Regions from separate parts of the Ewingella allii genome, predicted to be linked through region 2. Evidence: predicted binding sites of a transcription regulator. Region 2 holds the regulator's gene; each other region holds the start of a gene.

Region 1 (4,979 bases), on a different contig from region 2:
AAAATTCAAGGGAATGGCTTCTGAATCAGAAAAACAAAGCAGCCCGGAGGCTGCTTTTGATGGACTATTTTAACTCAATTAGGCGCGAAGCCGAAATAATGCTACTTCAACAAGAAGGAACCACCGTTGCTGCTCGCCGCCGGAGCCGGAGCCAAGGTGGTCGCCGGGCCGGATGACGCGCCTGCGGCGTTATAAGCAGTAAATAGCGGCTGTCCGCTCTGTGCTGATTTCAGCACCCACACGCGACCATAGTGATTGTAGAAGCCCGCCGAGTGGCCTGCATCCGGGCCAATCCCTTGATACATATCGAAATGCTGGCCTTTAATTGCCCCGCCGACATCCAGCGCCACCATCAAGCGCATATGGTATTTGCCGGTGAATTTGCCTTTGTTGTCCAACTCAGGCACTTCCGCCAACAGGGTGGAACCTGCCGGGATTAGCGAACGGTCAGAAGCCACGGAAGCTTTGGCAATCAACGGGATACCGCTCGCACCGCGAACTGGCGTGAAAGGTTCTGGCTTGAAGAAAACGAAAGAAGGATTCTGCTCAAGCAGCTCGCGAACTTGCGCTTCGCTATGAGTATCGGCCCATTGACGAATCGCCTGCATCGACATGTTTTCACGCGCCACTTCGCCACGGTCAATCAGTACTTTGCCGATACTGCGGTAAGCATGACCGTTTTTGCCGGCATAGCCAAAGAAGGTCAATGGGCGACCATCGCCATAATCCACATAACCACTGCCCTGAACTTCCATCATGAAGTTGTCCATCAGCGAGTTGGTGTAGGCAATGACATAGTTATCGCTCAGCGCGCCGGAGTAGATTGAAGCGCGATCAGGCAGGCGCCCGCGTTTTGGCGGCATGCGATATAAAGGATATTGGAACTCACCCTGACGGGTGTAGCGCGCCTGCAGCACCGGCGTGTAGTAGCCGGTCAATTGCACATTACCGAAGTTGTCTGCGCCTTCCATCTGATAAGCGCTGATGCCGTATTGGCTCAGCGTGCGGGTATCAGCACCGGCGCGGAGCCACTGCTCCACGGCCTGAAAAGTCGTATTATTTCTGCCGTATAGCGTGGAAGAAGCGTATTGCACTTCCATTACCTGATTGGCGTAATCTTTGGCATTTACCGGTTTGCCCGTGGCGTTCGGCTCATTCACATACTCGAGCGCATTTTCCAGTCGACCATCTTTATACTGCTGCCCGCGATCGGTCGGTCTGGATGAACAGCCCGCCAATATCGCGATGACCAGACCACTCAGCAGATATTTACTCCAACGTCCTTTCATTATTGCCGCGCTCTCTTGCTTTCAGGGGGGAAACTACCGCCAAAACGATAACAAAGGCCCTATCAGAAAGGAATTGCCACCATCGAAAAAAATGAATTCGATCGGGCTGTTTAAAAAGCCATCAGAGTGTATAAAAAGCAGTTAAACAGGCGGTTTATCACATTAATTTGGAAAAAAGGGTTGCACGAAATCTCACGCAGCGTATAGTTCGCCCTCATCGGACGCGGGGTGGAGCAGCCTGGTAGCTCGTCGGGCTCATAACCCGAAGGTCGTCGGTTCAAATCCGGCCTCCGCAGGGGTGGAGCAGCCTGGTAGCTCGTCGGGCTCATAACCCGAAGGTCGTCGGTTCAAATCCGGCCTCCGCAACCAACTACAAATCAGCATAAAAGAAAAAACAACAGACACCTTAACGGGTGTTTTTTTGTTTCTGGCGTCTGGAAATTCTTTCAGCCGATCAAAAAAGGCCAGCGATGTTCTCCACTGACCTTCTTATTCGTAAAGCCTTAGCCCATCACCTTCTGACCGACATGCCACCATCGGCAAAATAGGCCTTGATGCCCGCCAGTATGGACTCCGCCACCTTCTGCTGGAAGTGGCTGGTCTTCAGCTTGCGCTCCTCTTCCACATTACTGATAAACGCCGTTTCCACCAGAATGGAAGGAATGTCTGGCGCTTTTAACACTGCAAATCCTGCCTGATCGACCTTGTTCTTATGCAGATGATTGATTTTGCCCATACGCGTCAGCACCTCTTTACCAAACTTCAGGCTGTCGCTGATGGTGGCGGTCTGCACCAAATCGAACATGGTGTGGTCGAGATAGCGGTCGCCGCTTTTACTCACGCCGCCGATTTGATCGGACTCATTCTGCGTCTGCGCCAGAAAACGCGCCGCGGCGCTGGTCGCCCCTTTGGTCGATAAGGCGAAAACCGAAGAGCCACGGGCGGCACGGTTGGTGAAGGCATCGGCGTGAATCGACACAAAAAGGTCTGCCCGCAGCTTTCTCGCCTTAGCGACCCGGACTTTCAAAGGGATGAAGACGTCTTCGTTGCGCGTCATGTGGACCTTCATGTTCGGCTCGCGCTGAATCAGTTTCTGCAACTTGCGGGCAATCAGCAAAACGATATCTTTCTCACGGGTCTTATATTTGCCGATGGCACCGGGGTCTTCGCCGCCGTGCCCCGGATCGAGCATGATGATCAACGGCCGCTCGCGCCCCGCTTTGCCATCTTTGGCCGTCTCCGGCGGCAGGGTTCGCGCCACATCGCCCCTGTTGTAATCTTCCAGCAATGCCAATAGTGGATCATCCTCCGCGCTCACTGCCCCCTCTTGCGGGTAGAGATCCACCACCAAGCGGTTGTGAATTCCGGCAACCGGCTTAAGGGTGAAAACGTGCGGGTTAATCTGCTTTTTCAGCTCCATCACCAGCCTGATCGTCGTTTTATCAAACTGGCCTACTCTGGCCTGTTTGATAAAAGGATCATTTTGCTGGATCTGCTTACCTACGCCCTTAAGCACGCTATTGAGGTGAACACCTTCAATATCGATAACCAGCCGATGAGGATTGGTGAGAGTGAAATGCTTATATTTCAGCGGGGTACTGGACTCTAGCGTCAGGCGAGTATAGGAAGAAGCGGGCCAGACGCGCACGGCAACCACTTGTGAACTGGCGGCAAAACCCACCCGGCTGACGCTGAGCATCCACGAAGCAGCTACGCTTTGTAACAGGCGTCTTCGGCCAAAATTGTGATTATCGTCAGTCATGCAGTCTCAAAGGTAAGGGCTCAAAATGAGCAAAAAACAAAACAGCCAAAAAGGCTCAATAGGAAAATTCTAACGAATCGACTCCCCCCTGTCATTCATAAACGGGATTGGCTAAATTTTAAGCTTGTTGATGGTTTGTGAACAAAAAGAGAGATTTCTTACTTGCCACATCGACATAAAAGAATAAAAATACAGAAATTACGAATAAAAATTCAAATGAGGTTTTGCCGTGAAGGAACGTAGTACTGAATTGGTTCAGGGTTTTCGCCACTCGGTTCCCTACATTAATGCACACCGTGGCAAAACGTTCGTTGTCATGCTAGGCGGCGAAGCCATTGAGCATGAGAACTTTACCAACATCGTCAATGATATCGGGCTGTTACACAGTCTGGGCATCCGTTTGGTGGTGGTTTACGGCGCTCGCCCGCAAATTGATGAAAATCTGGCGGAGCATAATTATGAACCTATCTACCATAAGAATACCCGCGTCACCGACGCCCGTACCCTCGAACTAGTCAAGCAAGCGGCGGGCTTATTGCAGCTCGACATCACCGCCCGCCTCTCCATGAGCCTGAATAATACGCCACTTCAGGGTGCGCATATTAATGTGGTCAGCGGTAACTTCATCATCGCCCAGCCTTTGGGGGTCGACGACGGTATCGACTACTGCCATACCGGCCGTATTCGCCGCATTGATGAGGAAGCGATCCACCGCCAACTCGACAGCAACGCCATTGTGCTGCTTGGGCCGGTTGCCGTATCCGTTACGGGTGAGAGCTTCAACCTGACCTCCGAAGAGGTGGCGACCCAGCTGGCAATCAAATTGAAAGCCGAAAAAATGATTGGCTTCTGCTCGTCTCAGGGCGTGATCGACGAAGACGATAATATTATTTCGGAACTGTTCCCGAACGATGCGCAGGCTCGAATCGACACCATGGAAGCCAGTGGCGATTATCAGTCCGGCACCGTGCGCTTCCTGCGCGGGGCAGTCAAAGCCTGCCGCAGCGGCGTGCGCCGTAGCCACTTAATCAGCTATCAGGAAGACGGCGCCTTGGTTCAGGAACTGTTCTCCCGCGACGGTATCGGTACGCAAATCGTGATGGAAAGTGCCGAACAGGTGCGCCGTGCGACAATTAACGATATCGGCGGCATTCTTGAGCTGATTCGCCCGCTGGAGCAGCAGGGTATTTTGGTTCGCCGCTCGCGCGAGCAGCTAGAGATGGAAATCGACAAGTTCACCATTATCGAACGCGATAATCTGACCATCGCCTGCGCCGCGCTCTATCCGTTCCCGGAAGAGCGTATTGGCGAAATGGCCTGCGTGGCGGTGCATCCCGACTATCGCAGCTCGTCACGCGGCGAAATGCTGCTGAAACGCGTCGCCAGTCAGGCGAAGCAAATGGGGCTGGATCGCCTGTTTGTGTTAACCACTCGCAGCATCCACTGGTTCCAGGAGCGCGGTTTCCAGCCGGCTGAAGTTGACGTTCTGCCAATCCAGAAACAGGAAATGTACAACTATCAGCGCCGCTCCAAAATTCTGCTGACCGAGCTTTAAAGCAGGGCTTACACTAGGTTAGTGATAAAAAATAACGGGGCTTCTCACGCGTAGAGAAGCCCCGTTTTGTTTTTACTACTCAGGATTGAGAGAGGACGACTCGCCATGTTCGCTCAGCCGTTCCGCCAGCCCGCTGCGGCGGCGAGTTCGCGTGCGGGTCGCAATGTTGAACACCTTCTCACTGGCATAAAGCGACAACTGCTTTTTAGCTCGGGTAATGGCGGTATAGACCAACTCCCGGGTTAGCACCGGCAGGAAATGGTTAGGCAGCACCAGCAGCGTGTGGTCAAACTCAGAGCCTTGAGACTTATGCACCGTCATGGCGTAAGCCGTTTCATGGGCTGGCAAACGACTCGGCTGCACGGATTTCACT
Region 2 (4,979 bases):
AGTTTTACAGCTGATGAACTGCAACGATCCGGACATTACGGAAGAGATCTATATGCAGGTTATCTACAGCAAAACGGCCCGCCTGTTCGAAGCGGCATCCCAGTCATCGGCCATGCTGGCCGGCGGCAACGACGAGCAAATTCAGGGTCTGCAAGACTATGGCCGCTATCTGGGCACGGCCTTCCAGTTGATCGACGACTTGCTGGATTATGATGCGAATGGCGAGACGCTGGGTAAAAACACCGGCGATGACCTGAACGAAGGCAAACCCACCCTGCCTCTGCTTCACGCCATGAAGCACGGCGATGCCGAGCAATCAGCCATGATCCGTGGTGCTATTGAGCAAGGAAATGGCCGCCATCTGCTGGAGCCGGTTCTGGCAGCGATGCACCAGTGGGGTTCTCTGGACTACACTCGCGCTCGCGCTGAAGAAGAAGCTGATAAGGCGATTCGCGCATTGCAGGTCTTGCCAGAATCGCCTTACCGTACGGCGCTGGAAGGCTTGGCGCATATTGCGGTAAGAAGAGATTTCTAATCCACGCCTCTTAAAACGGCTGTACCGCGATTCGGCTGCGGTACAGTTGTCATTTCACATGGCTTCAGACATCAGGCGTATAAGGCTTAGCGCTCAATCGATTTAACACCTCTGACATCCCTTCCCGCACGATGAATTTGATAATTAAATCCCGCTCATCTTCTTTTAACTGTTTGTAGCTCTCAATCCAAATCGCCAGAGGATCTTGATGGGCAGTGTAAACATATTCAGCGGACTGCTCTTTCATTTCCAGGCTATTCATCGCCTTAATCGGTAAAGTGCCAATGTGATATTCAACGGCGCGTCCCTGAACACCCCAACGACGGCGTTTTAACCATGCCTGACGCCGTGCCATACTGTGAATGCCCTGAGTTGAATTTGGCAGACCGTCGAAACCAATTAATTCCCTCGCTGAAAACCACTCTTTTTTCATAACGTTCCTTTTCATATTGTGCATTTGCACAAAAGAATGCTGTTATAACGCGCTGAGACCATGAAAATGTCCATAAATGGCCTGTTCTGCTTTCCGTTTAGCTTTAGATTTAATAAAAGCAGATAACTTATAGCACTACTTAATAGAAGTAATAAAGCTGATTAACTCACTTCAATAAGTAACAAAAGAAGCCCAGATATCGATTAATCTTTTTTATGAAAGTTAATAAATACACAATCAGTGTTTTTTGGAAAGTATTAAACAGTTAGTCAACAAACCAATCAAAATCATTAAACCAATATTTTTCAAAGAGATAAAACCAAAAGTGATGAGCGAAAATCTTTTACAACCCTCACTCACTTGCCACCAAGGACCTCACGGCTGTCGGTAATTAGTCAGACATCTTATTCATATATTTAAAGTAGCAAAAAAAGTCATTCATTTATCCTCCTAATAAATAGGCGGTTTTGATTAACTTGCGCCATTAATTTAGAACAATTTGTATTACTCATTTGCGTTAGCAAGAATAAAGAGATATTTTCCCAAAAATGAAAAGCTTTTCAGAAACCAAGAACATCCATTTTTAAAGCTCATATTCTGGATCTTGATACCAAAAATCATATCAATATTACGACGATCAACTTGCCGATAATAAAAGGGAATACGTATGAAAGGACATAAAGAAAATTGGCATCAGGCAGACATTATTGCTGCATTACGCAAGAAAGGCACCACCCTGGCGGCAGTATCACGAGAGGCCGGTTTGAGTTCATCAACCCTAGCAAATGCATTATCGCGGCCGTGGCCTAAAGGAGAGCGCATTATTGCTGATGCAATAGGTATCCACCCTTCCCTCATTTGGCCGAACAGATATTTTGATCCTACGACCTCTAAAAGAATTGAGCGAAAAATCCGTTCCCCAAATAAAGCCTGAGGTTCTTGCAAACAACGCATAAAAAAACCGCCGGGGAGACCGGCGGTTGATTTGGCACTGCCTAGGCAGATATCACTTGTTGATGAACTGCTCACCTAACTCGATATCTTTACGCAGTACGTCGAGCATTGAATCCAGAGATTGCTGCTCGAATGCGCTCAGAGTACCCACGCTTTTCAGCTCGGCTACGCCGTTTTTACCCAACAGAATTGGCTGTGCGAAGAAGCGGGCGTGTTCGCCTTTACCTTCAACATAAGCACATTCAACAATGTTGCTTTCGCCTTGCAGAGCACGAACCAGAGACAGACCGAAACGTGCCGCAGCCTGACCCATAGACAGGGTTGCAGATCCGCCACCGGCTTTCGCTTCAACCACTTCCGTACCCGCGTTCTGGATACGTTTAGTCAGATCAGCGACTTCACTTTCAGTGAAAGAGACGCCAGGGATCTGAGAAAGCAGTGGCAGGATAGTCACGCCTGAGTGGCCGCCGATCACAGGTACTTCGATGTCCTGAGGCTGTTTGCCTTTCAGTTCAGCCACGAATGTGTTTGAACGGATAGCATCCAGAGTCGTCACGCCGAACAGTTTGTTTTTGTCGTAAACACCGGCTTTTTTCAGCACTTCTGCTGCGATGGCAACGGTGGTGTTCACTGGGTTGGTGATAATACCAATCAGTGCTTTCGGGCAGGTTTTAGCCACTTGCTCAATCAGGTTACGGACGATGCCCGCGTTCACGTTGAACAGGTCGGAACGGTCCATGCCCGGTTTACGAGCTACGCCAGCAGAGATCAGCACCACGTCAGCACCAACCAGTGCAGGCGTTGCATCTTCACCGCTGAAACCTTTGATTTTTACTGCTGTAGGGATGTGGCTGAGGTCAACTGCTACGCCCGGGGTAACGGGGGCAATGTCATACAGAGAGAGTTCTGAACCTGAAGGCAGTTGGGTCTTGAGTAGAAGGGCGAGGGCCTGGCCGATACCGCCAGCTGCACCGAGAACTGCAACTTTCATCCTATACTCCTTTATTATCATAAACTTAAAAAGCGCCGTGAATTCATCTAGGTAGTGACCATCATCCACTGCACTACTGCAACAATCTCTATACCTGAGATTGAGAAGCTACGCGGTAATTTTGGCTGTATGTCGGCTTTATTTAAGATTATTTGCTTATGCATCAATGGCATAAATCAATGACATCATAAAAATAGCGTCACGAAACACGACAGGTTAACCGGCGGTTACATTACACCCGTTGATGGCATCAGGACAATATCAATTCCATAACAATTTAATAACTATGTCTTATGTCAACAATGCACAATTCCAGCATATTCATTACTAAATTCATCGCTGGATAAATGGGTATAACCAGACATTGCGCACAACTCAGGGTAATGCGTGATTATCTTTATTGCATAAAAATTCATATATATGCATAATCACCCGCACTATCGTTATGACCTTAGGGTGCAAAATGCGTAATCCTGCCAAACAGGAAGATCTAATTAAAGCCTTCAAAGCCTTATTGAAGGAAGAGAAGTTCAGTTCTCAAGGCGAAATCGTCCTTGCTTTGCAAGAGGACGGATTTGAGAACATCAACCAATCTAAAGTTTCTCGCATGCTGACCAAATTCGGTGCCGTACGCACCCGCAATGCGAAAATGGAGATGGTGTATTGCCTGCCGGCCGAGATTGGTGTCCCGACCACCACCAGCCCGTTGAAAAACCTGGTTCTGGATATCGACTATAACGATGCCGTTGTGGTGATCCGCACCAGCCCGGGCGCAGCGCAACTTATTGCCCGCCTGCTGGACTCATTAGGCAAATCGGAAGGCATTCTTGGCACCATCGCCGGGGATGACACCATTTTCACCACGCCAGCCCGCGGGTTTAGCGTGAAACAGCTGTACGAAGCCATTCTCAGTCTGTTCGAACAAGAGCTTTAATCGCGCTCTTCCTCAGCGTAAAGCCACTCCATTATATGCGCAGGTGACCCGTGAAGTACTCAACGGTATCCTGCGAGCACCCTTTTCTACCTTCTTTACTGGTTATTTATAAATTATTAACCCTAAAACCCACCTATCAGGTTGTTTTCCAAACGACCTGTCAAGATGTCATCCTGTTAAATACGACCCTACCAGTCACACCATCTTCACATGCTGGTTTCAATAGTGTGAATCTCTGCAATATTCAGCACAAATAGCTCAAATGACATAACCCATTAATTTATCTAGACAATACCCTCAAAAGGTCAATTTTAAGCCGTTTTTTATTCTTTTCTGTTATTAAAAACACTACTAGCCCCCTTATAACCACACCAAAAACTATTAGCAAACTATTAATATTTCGGGTTACTAGATGTATACTCATTTCCGTGATGTGAATCACTGTTTGTTCGGACTACATAATAAAAGAGACGAGGTCAATCATGAAAGTAACAACTACTATCGCTGCATTCAGCATTCTCTCTGCACTGTCATTTGGCGCATTTGCAGCACAACCTGTCACACAAGATCAGGCTAAAAATCTGCAGTCCGTCGGTATGGTTAGCGTCAGCGGCGTGGCCGGTGCTCCTACGGATATTCGTCAGGCACTATCTGATAAAGCGGATGAGCAAGGTGCAAAAGCCTTCCGCGTGATTGAAGTTCGCCAAGAAGGCAACTACCACGCAACGGCAGAGATTTACCAATAAGACGTTGAAGTCACAGACGTTTTAGTAAGAGAAGTTTGAGTAAGACAAATTATCTGGCCTAAGAAATAGAGGCCGAAGCATTAAAAAACGGATTTATCGCTGCAACGCACCAAGTTTCCAGAGCGCAAAAACGCCCTTCAATCTTGATAATACAGACCTGATGAATCCAAAACATGAATCGACGTTGCTATCAAATAACCTGCATCAACGTCATAAATATCAGGAAATTGTCATGAAAATCACTACTACTATCGCTGCACTTAGCCTGTTCTCTGCCATCTCATTTGGCGCTTCAGCTGCCAACTTGGTCACCAACGATCAGGCACAGAATTTACAACCTATGGGTACCATTAGCGTCAGCGGCGTTAACGGCGTACCTATGGATA
Region 3 (4,979 bases), on a different contig from region 2:
GTCGTCATCCGGCTCGGTCAGGGCGCTGAGGAAGTTGATGTTCAACTCGTAGGGTGAATGGGTGCCGTCGCCGTTGTCCTTGTAGGAGACGCGCCCCTCTTTGCGCAACGTCTCCTGCGCCATGTATTTGCGCTCGTCGTCGCTGAGGAAGGTTTCGGTCGGGCGTAGCCCAATGCCGTCGTGGCTGGCTAAAAAGTTGAAATAGGTGGTTTCTGGGTAGCGCGCCTCGGCGTTGAGGCTTTGCGCCCACTGGGTCAGCGTGGTGGTGTCCTGACGCAGAAAGGCGTGCAGCGTCAGCGGCGGCAGTGGGAACTGATACACCATGTGGGCTTCGTCGCCCTCGCCAAAGTAGCTGATGTTCTCGTGATGCGGCACGTTGGTTTCGGTGATGAGCCGCGTGCCGGGGATCACTTCATCCAGAATGGTGCGCCACACTTTGATGATGTTGTGCGCCTGCGGCATATGGATACAGCGAGTGCCGACCTCTTTCCAAATGTAGCCAATGGCGTCGAGGCGAATCGACTGCCCGCCGCTGGCGGCGTATTGCAGCAGCACGTCGATGCTCTCCAGCAGCACCTGCGGGTTTTTGAAATTGATGTCGACCTGATCCTCGCTGAAGGTGGTCCACAGATACAGCTCGGTGCCGTCGGCTTTGATAAACGGCGTCAGCAGCGGCAGGGCGCGGGGGCGCACCACGCGGCTGTAATCCAGCTCCGGGTTGGAGTCGATAAAGTAATCTTTGTAGTAAGGATCGTCGTGCAGATAGCCCTTCATCCAGTCGCTGGATCGCGAGATGTGGTTGATCACGCAGTCGAACATCAGGTTGAAGTGGGAAGAGAGCTGGTGGATGTCCTGCCAACCGCCAAGATGTTCGTCAATCCGGCGATAATCAATGACGCTAAAACCATCATCCGAGCTGTAGGGATACATCGGTAAGATGTGGATATCGCTGATGATTTCACGCAGATACTTGTCGGCGAAATGGTTCAAAGTCGCCAGCGGTTTCTGCTCGCCGTGGCTGATATTGTCGCCATAGGTGATGAGGTAAATGTTGGTGCCATCGACCCAATCCTGAGTGCGGTGTTTGCCGTAATTCCATTTTTCGGCCAGTTGCAGGATCTGTTTCAGTAAATCGGCAATGTGTTCTCTGGGATAGATCCGGCTCAGTAAACTTTCCAGTCGCAGGACATATTCCAAATTGACTGATTTCATATCGTTTCCCTTTTCTTTATCACTCCAGAAGATGGCAAAAGAAGCGGCGCATAATGAAAAGGTTAGTTGAAAACGGGGCGTTCAGGCGGGGATTAGCCGTGAAAAACTGCAATGTTGTGTAAAAGGGTATGTGCGAAGCTGGAGGAAATAACCTGACGCGCGAGGATTGTCGCGTCAGGCCGAAGGCGAATCAGAGTGAACCAAGAGTGGCGACCATCACCGCTTTAATGGTGTGCAGGCGGTTTTCAGCCTGATCGAACACCACGCTGTGCGCCGACTCGAACACTTCGTCGGTCACTTCCATCCCGCCGTGCAGGTTGTACTCTTCCGCCATTTGGCGGCCTAGGGTAGTCTGGTCGTCATGGAAGGCGGGCAGGCAGTGAAGGAATTTCACCTGCGGGTTGCCGGTCAGGGCCAGCATGGCGCTATTCACCTGATAGTCACGCAGCAGGCTAATGCGTTGTTTCCACGTCTCTTTTGGCTCACCCATTGATACCCAAACGTCGGTATAGAGGAAATCCGCGCCTTTCACGCCCGCCGCAATGTCTTCGGTCAGAGTGATGTTGCCGCCGTTTTCCTGCGCCAGCTTCTTACAGGTTTCCACCAGCTCGGCTTCAGGCCAGCAGGCGGTTGGCGCGACCAGACGCAGGTCCAAACCGCAGAGCGCAGCGGCTTCCAGCAGGGTATTGCCCATGTTGTTGCGCGCGTCGCCGAGATAGGCCAGCGTCATTTGTGACAGAGATTTGCCCGGCAGATGCTCTTGCATGGTCAGCAGGTCGGCCAGCAGCTGAGTCGGGTGAAATTCCGTCGTCAGGCCATTCCACACCGGCACGCCGGAGAACTCCGCCAGCGTCTCGACTTTATCCTGACCAAAACCGCGATATTGAATACCGTCATACATTCTGCCCAGCACGCGGGCGGTGTCTTTCATTGACTCTTTGTGACCAATTTGGCTGCCACTTGGGCCGAGGTAGGTGACGTTAGCACCCTGATCATAGGCGGCAACTTCGAAAGAGCATCGGGTGCGGGTTGAGTCTTTTTCGAAGATGAGCGCGATGTTTTTCCCTTGCAGATGGGCTTTTTCGCTGCCGTTATTCTTAGCGGCTTTCAGCTCGGCGGAGAGCTGGAGAAGGGATGAAATCTCCGACGGGGTAAAATCCAGTAACCTGAGAAAATGACGTTTACTCAACAGACTCATGGTGTTCCTCTCCAATGCTTTTGCATTCTTTAGTGAATTAAAATTCAATTTATATGTATGAATATGCAATTACAACCCCGTCGTTAAAACTTTATAGTGGAGGCTGGCCCCGCGCTGTGTGAAAATGGTCTAGAGAAACGTCACATTGATTGAGGACAGAGGCATGGCAAATCGTGAATTGCTAGAAGAACAGAGTGAAGAGACCCGCTTAATCATCGAAGAGCTGCTGGATGATGGCAGCGATCCAGACGCGCTTTACACCATCGAACATCACTTATCTTCTGATAAGTTTGAAGATTTGGAGAAAGCCGCGGTTGCCGCTTTCAAACTGGGTTATGAAGTTAATGACGCAGAAGAGTTGGAATTAGAAGACGGTTCAACCGTGATGTGCTGTGACGTGATCAGCGAAATTGCGCTGAACGCCGAACTGATTGATAAACAGGTTGAGCAGTTGATGGACCTGGCCGAAGCCCACGGCGTTGATTACGACGGTTGGGGCACTTACTTCGAAGGCGACGACGAAGGTGAGGACGGCGAAGAAGGTGATGAAGAAGATTTGGTTGATGAAGATGATGACGGTAAGCGTCATTAATAGCTAACTCTATCAGTAAGATAGGGTTTTGATCCTCCCCTTGAACTAAGGGGAGGATAAGCTCAGCTTGCACTTCCGTGCTTTAAATCATTCCGCGCTTTAAATCTCGTTATTACGCACTAACTCCGCAACCAGATCGTTTACGCCGTCACTCATATTTTTAAACTTGGTTAACTCGCTGCGCGTCACTACCACGAACACGCCTACGCCGCGCTGAGGCACCATCGCCACATAAGTAATAAAGCCACCGCCACCGCCGGTTTTCTGAATAATGCGCGGTAACAGCGGCGTCGGCGCCATCGTCACCCAACCCATACCCAGAGAGTCGGCCATGCCCGGCACGTCCATGCCTTTCAGCGACACCAAATCAGTACGCTTAAAGTACATCTTCTGCGCCATTTCGGCGGTCAGGCTTGGCTTGCCGAGTGGGGAAGGTAGGAACTGGCGCATCCAACGCGCCATGTCGGCCGGGGTCGAGTAGATACCGCCGCTGCCCGCTGCCGCCGTGGTATTCAGACAAGGGCTTGGGCGCAGGCCGGACATCAGGCGCGCACATTGGCTGGCGTTTGGCGTCAGCGTGGTGTCGACCATACCCAGCGGCTGGGTTATCTGTTCGCGCAGCAGCTGGGTGTAAGGTTTGCGCGCCGCGTTGGATAAGGCGTCAGCCAGCAGGTCAAAGGCTAAGTTGGAGTAAGCCGCACGCGCGCCCGGAGGCGTGGTCATTTTGGCGACTCGCAGCCACGCCCAGCGATCGGCCTTGGTCGGCCAAGTAAATACCGGGCGATTTGGCGCGCCACCCGGCTGCTCACGCGGCAGGCCGCTGGTGTGAGTCGCGAGGTTGAGCAATGTGATTGGCGTGGAGCCGCTATAGGAAGGCACCGCTTTGCCGCCGGAATATTTGCGCAGCGGGTCGTTAATCTTGACGGTGCCCTGCTGCGACAGCTTCACCAGCACTTCGCTGGTCATCAGCTTGGTCAGCGAGGCAATTCGAATCACGGAGTCTTCGCGTGGACGAATGTCTGAGCCGGGGCGGGTTTCGCCAAAGCTGCGGAAAACTTGTTGGTTATTATCGACAACCACCAGCGCCATTCCCATCGCGCCGCTGCCGTAGAAGATATGTTCGGCATAGTCATCAACAACTTGAGAAGCCAATCGGGCGTTTTTCGCCTGGCTCAACAGCGGCGTGCTGGCAAAGGCCAGAGCCAAAAGTGAGAGAGAAATTTTTTTCAGCAAACCGGTATCCATCAACTAGGCAGAGTATTCATTCGGAATTTGTATACTAATGCGAACTTTCTGAAACGGCATGGGAAAAAAGCGCCCAATTGGCAAAATGTTGTAAGAAATCTCCTTTATCTGGTTATTCCGAATGCGGCACGTGTTTTTCGCGCACCAGTAGCATGGCACCAATTCCCACCAGCGTGATGATCGCCGCGAAGTAGAAACCGGCGTTGAGTGAGCCCGTGCGGTCGGCGATAAAGCCGGTCACGTAAGGGGCAAAAATCGAAGCCGCCATGCCAAAGAAGTTATACAGGCTGAAGGCGGTGCCGAGGGCTTTTTTCGGGGCGTTATCCGCGACCAGTGCCACCAGAATCGGGTTCAGGCTGATTTTTCCGATAAAGCCATACAGCACCAGCACGACAATCAGCATGGTTTCCGAGGTTGAATAGACAATGCCGAACAGCGCCAGCAGCGAGAGCGGCAGCATGCACAGCACCACCGGCTTTCTGCGTCCCAGCTTGTCCGAGGCGTAGCTGAAAATCAGCGTCCCGAGAATCGAAATCCACGGCACAATCGACGCAATATTACTGGCGCGCGCCATGTCCATTCCGCGCTCCTGCTGCAAGTAGTAAGGCAGCCAAGAGATGATCACGAAGAAGCCGTAAATCGAGCAGAAAATGGTGATGTAAGCGAGGATCAGGTTGCGATTTTTCAGTAAATCCATAAAGCGGAACGGCGGCTCTTGGTCGGCGGCCTGTA

The links. The regulator ArgR, encoded in region 2, controls arginine synthesis, uptake and breakdown. The targets are predictions, from matches to a motif close to ANTGAATAAAAATACANT.
Region 1: a site for ArgR is predicted at 3,230-3,247, ahead of argA (amino-acid N-acetyltransferase). Genes of this name have one in related genera too.
Region 3: a site for ArgR is predicted at 2,442-2,459, ahead of argF (ornithine carbamoyltransferase). Genes of this name have one in related genera too.

The regions. Positions count from the first base shown of each region.
Region 1 is NZ_JAWUDN010000003.1:372,955-377,933, reverse strand. Features, by position in the region: gene mltA (murein transglycosylase A) at 102-1,289, opposite strand; tRNA gene SBO83_RS10500 (tRNA-Met) at 1,512-1,585, shown strand; gene amiC (N-acetylmuramoyl-L-alanine amidase AmiC) at 1,801-3,051, opposite strand; gene argA (amino-acid N-acetyltransferase) at 3,281-4,606, shown strand; gene recD (exodeoxyribonuclease V subunit alpha) at 4,682-4,979, opposite strand, start outside.
Region 2 is NZ_JAWUDN010000008.1:46,960-51,938, reverse strand. Features, by position in the region: gene ispB (octaprenyl diphosphate synthase) at 1-535, shown strand, start outside; gene SBO83_RS16605 (DNA-binding protein) at 600-968, opposite strand; gene SBO83_RS16600 (helix-turn-helix domain-containing protein) at 1,636-1,902, shown strand; gene mdh (malate dehydrogenase) at 1,975-2,913, opposite strand; gene argR (transcriptional regulator ArgR) at 3,377-3,847, shown strand; gene yhcN (peroxide/acid stress response protein YhcN) at 4,330-4,593, shown strand; gene yhcN (peroxide/acid stress response protein YhcN) at 4,826-4,979, shown strand, end outside.
Region 3 is NZ_JAWUDN010000004.1:38,699-43,677, forward strand. Features, by position in the region: gene SBO83_RS10955 (alpha-amylase family glycosyl hydrolase) at 1-1,212, opposite strand, end outside; gene argF (ornithine carbamoyltransferase) at 1,403-2,410, opposite strand; gene rraB (ribonuclease E inhibitor RraB) at 2,574-3,002, shown strand; gene ampH (D-alanyl-D-alanine-carboxypeptidase/endopeptidase AmpH) at 3,102-4,247, opposite strand; gene SBO83_RS10975 (MFS transporter) at 4,360-4,979, opposite strand, start outside.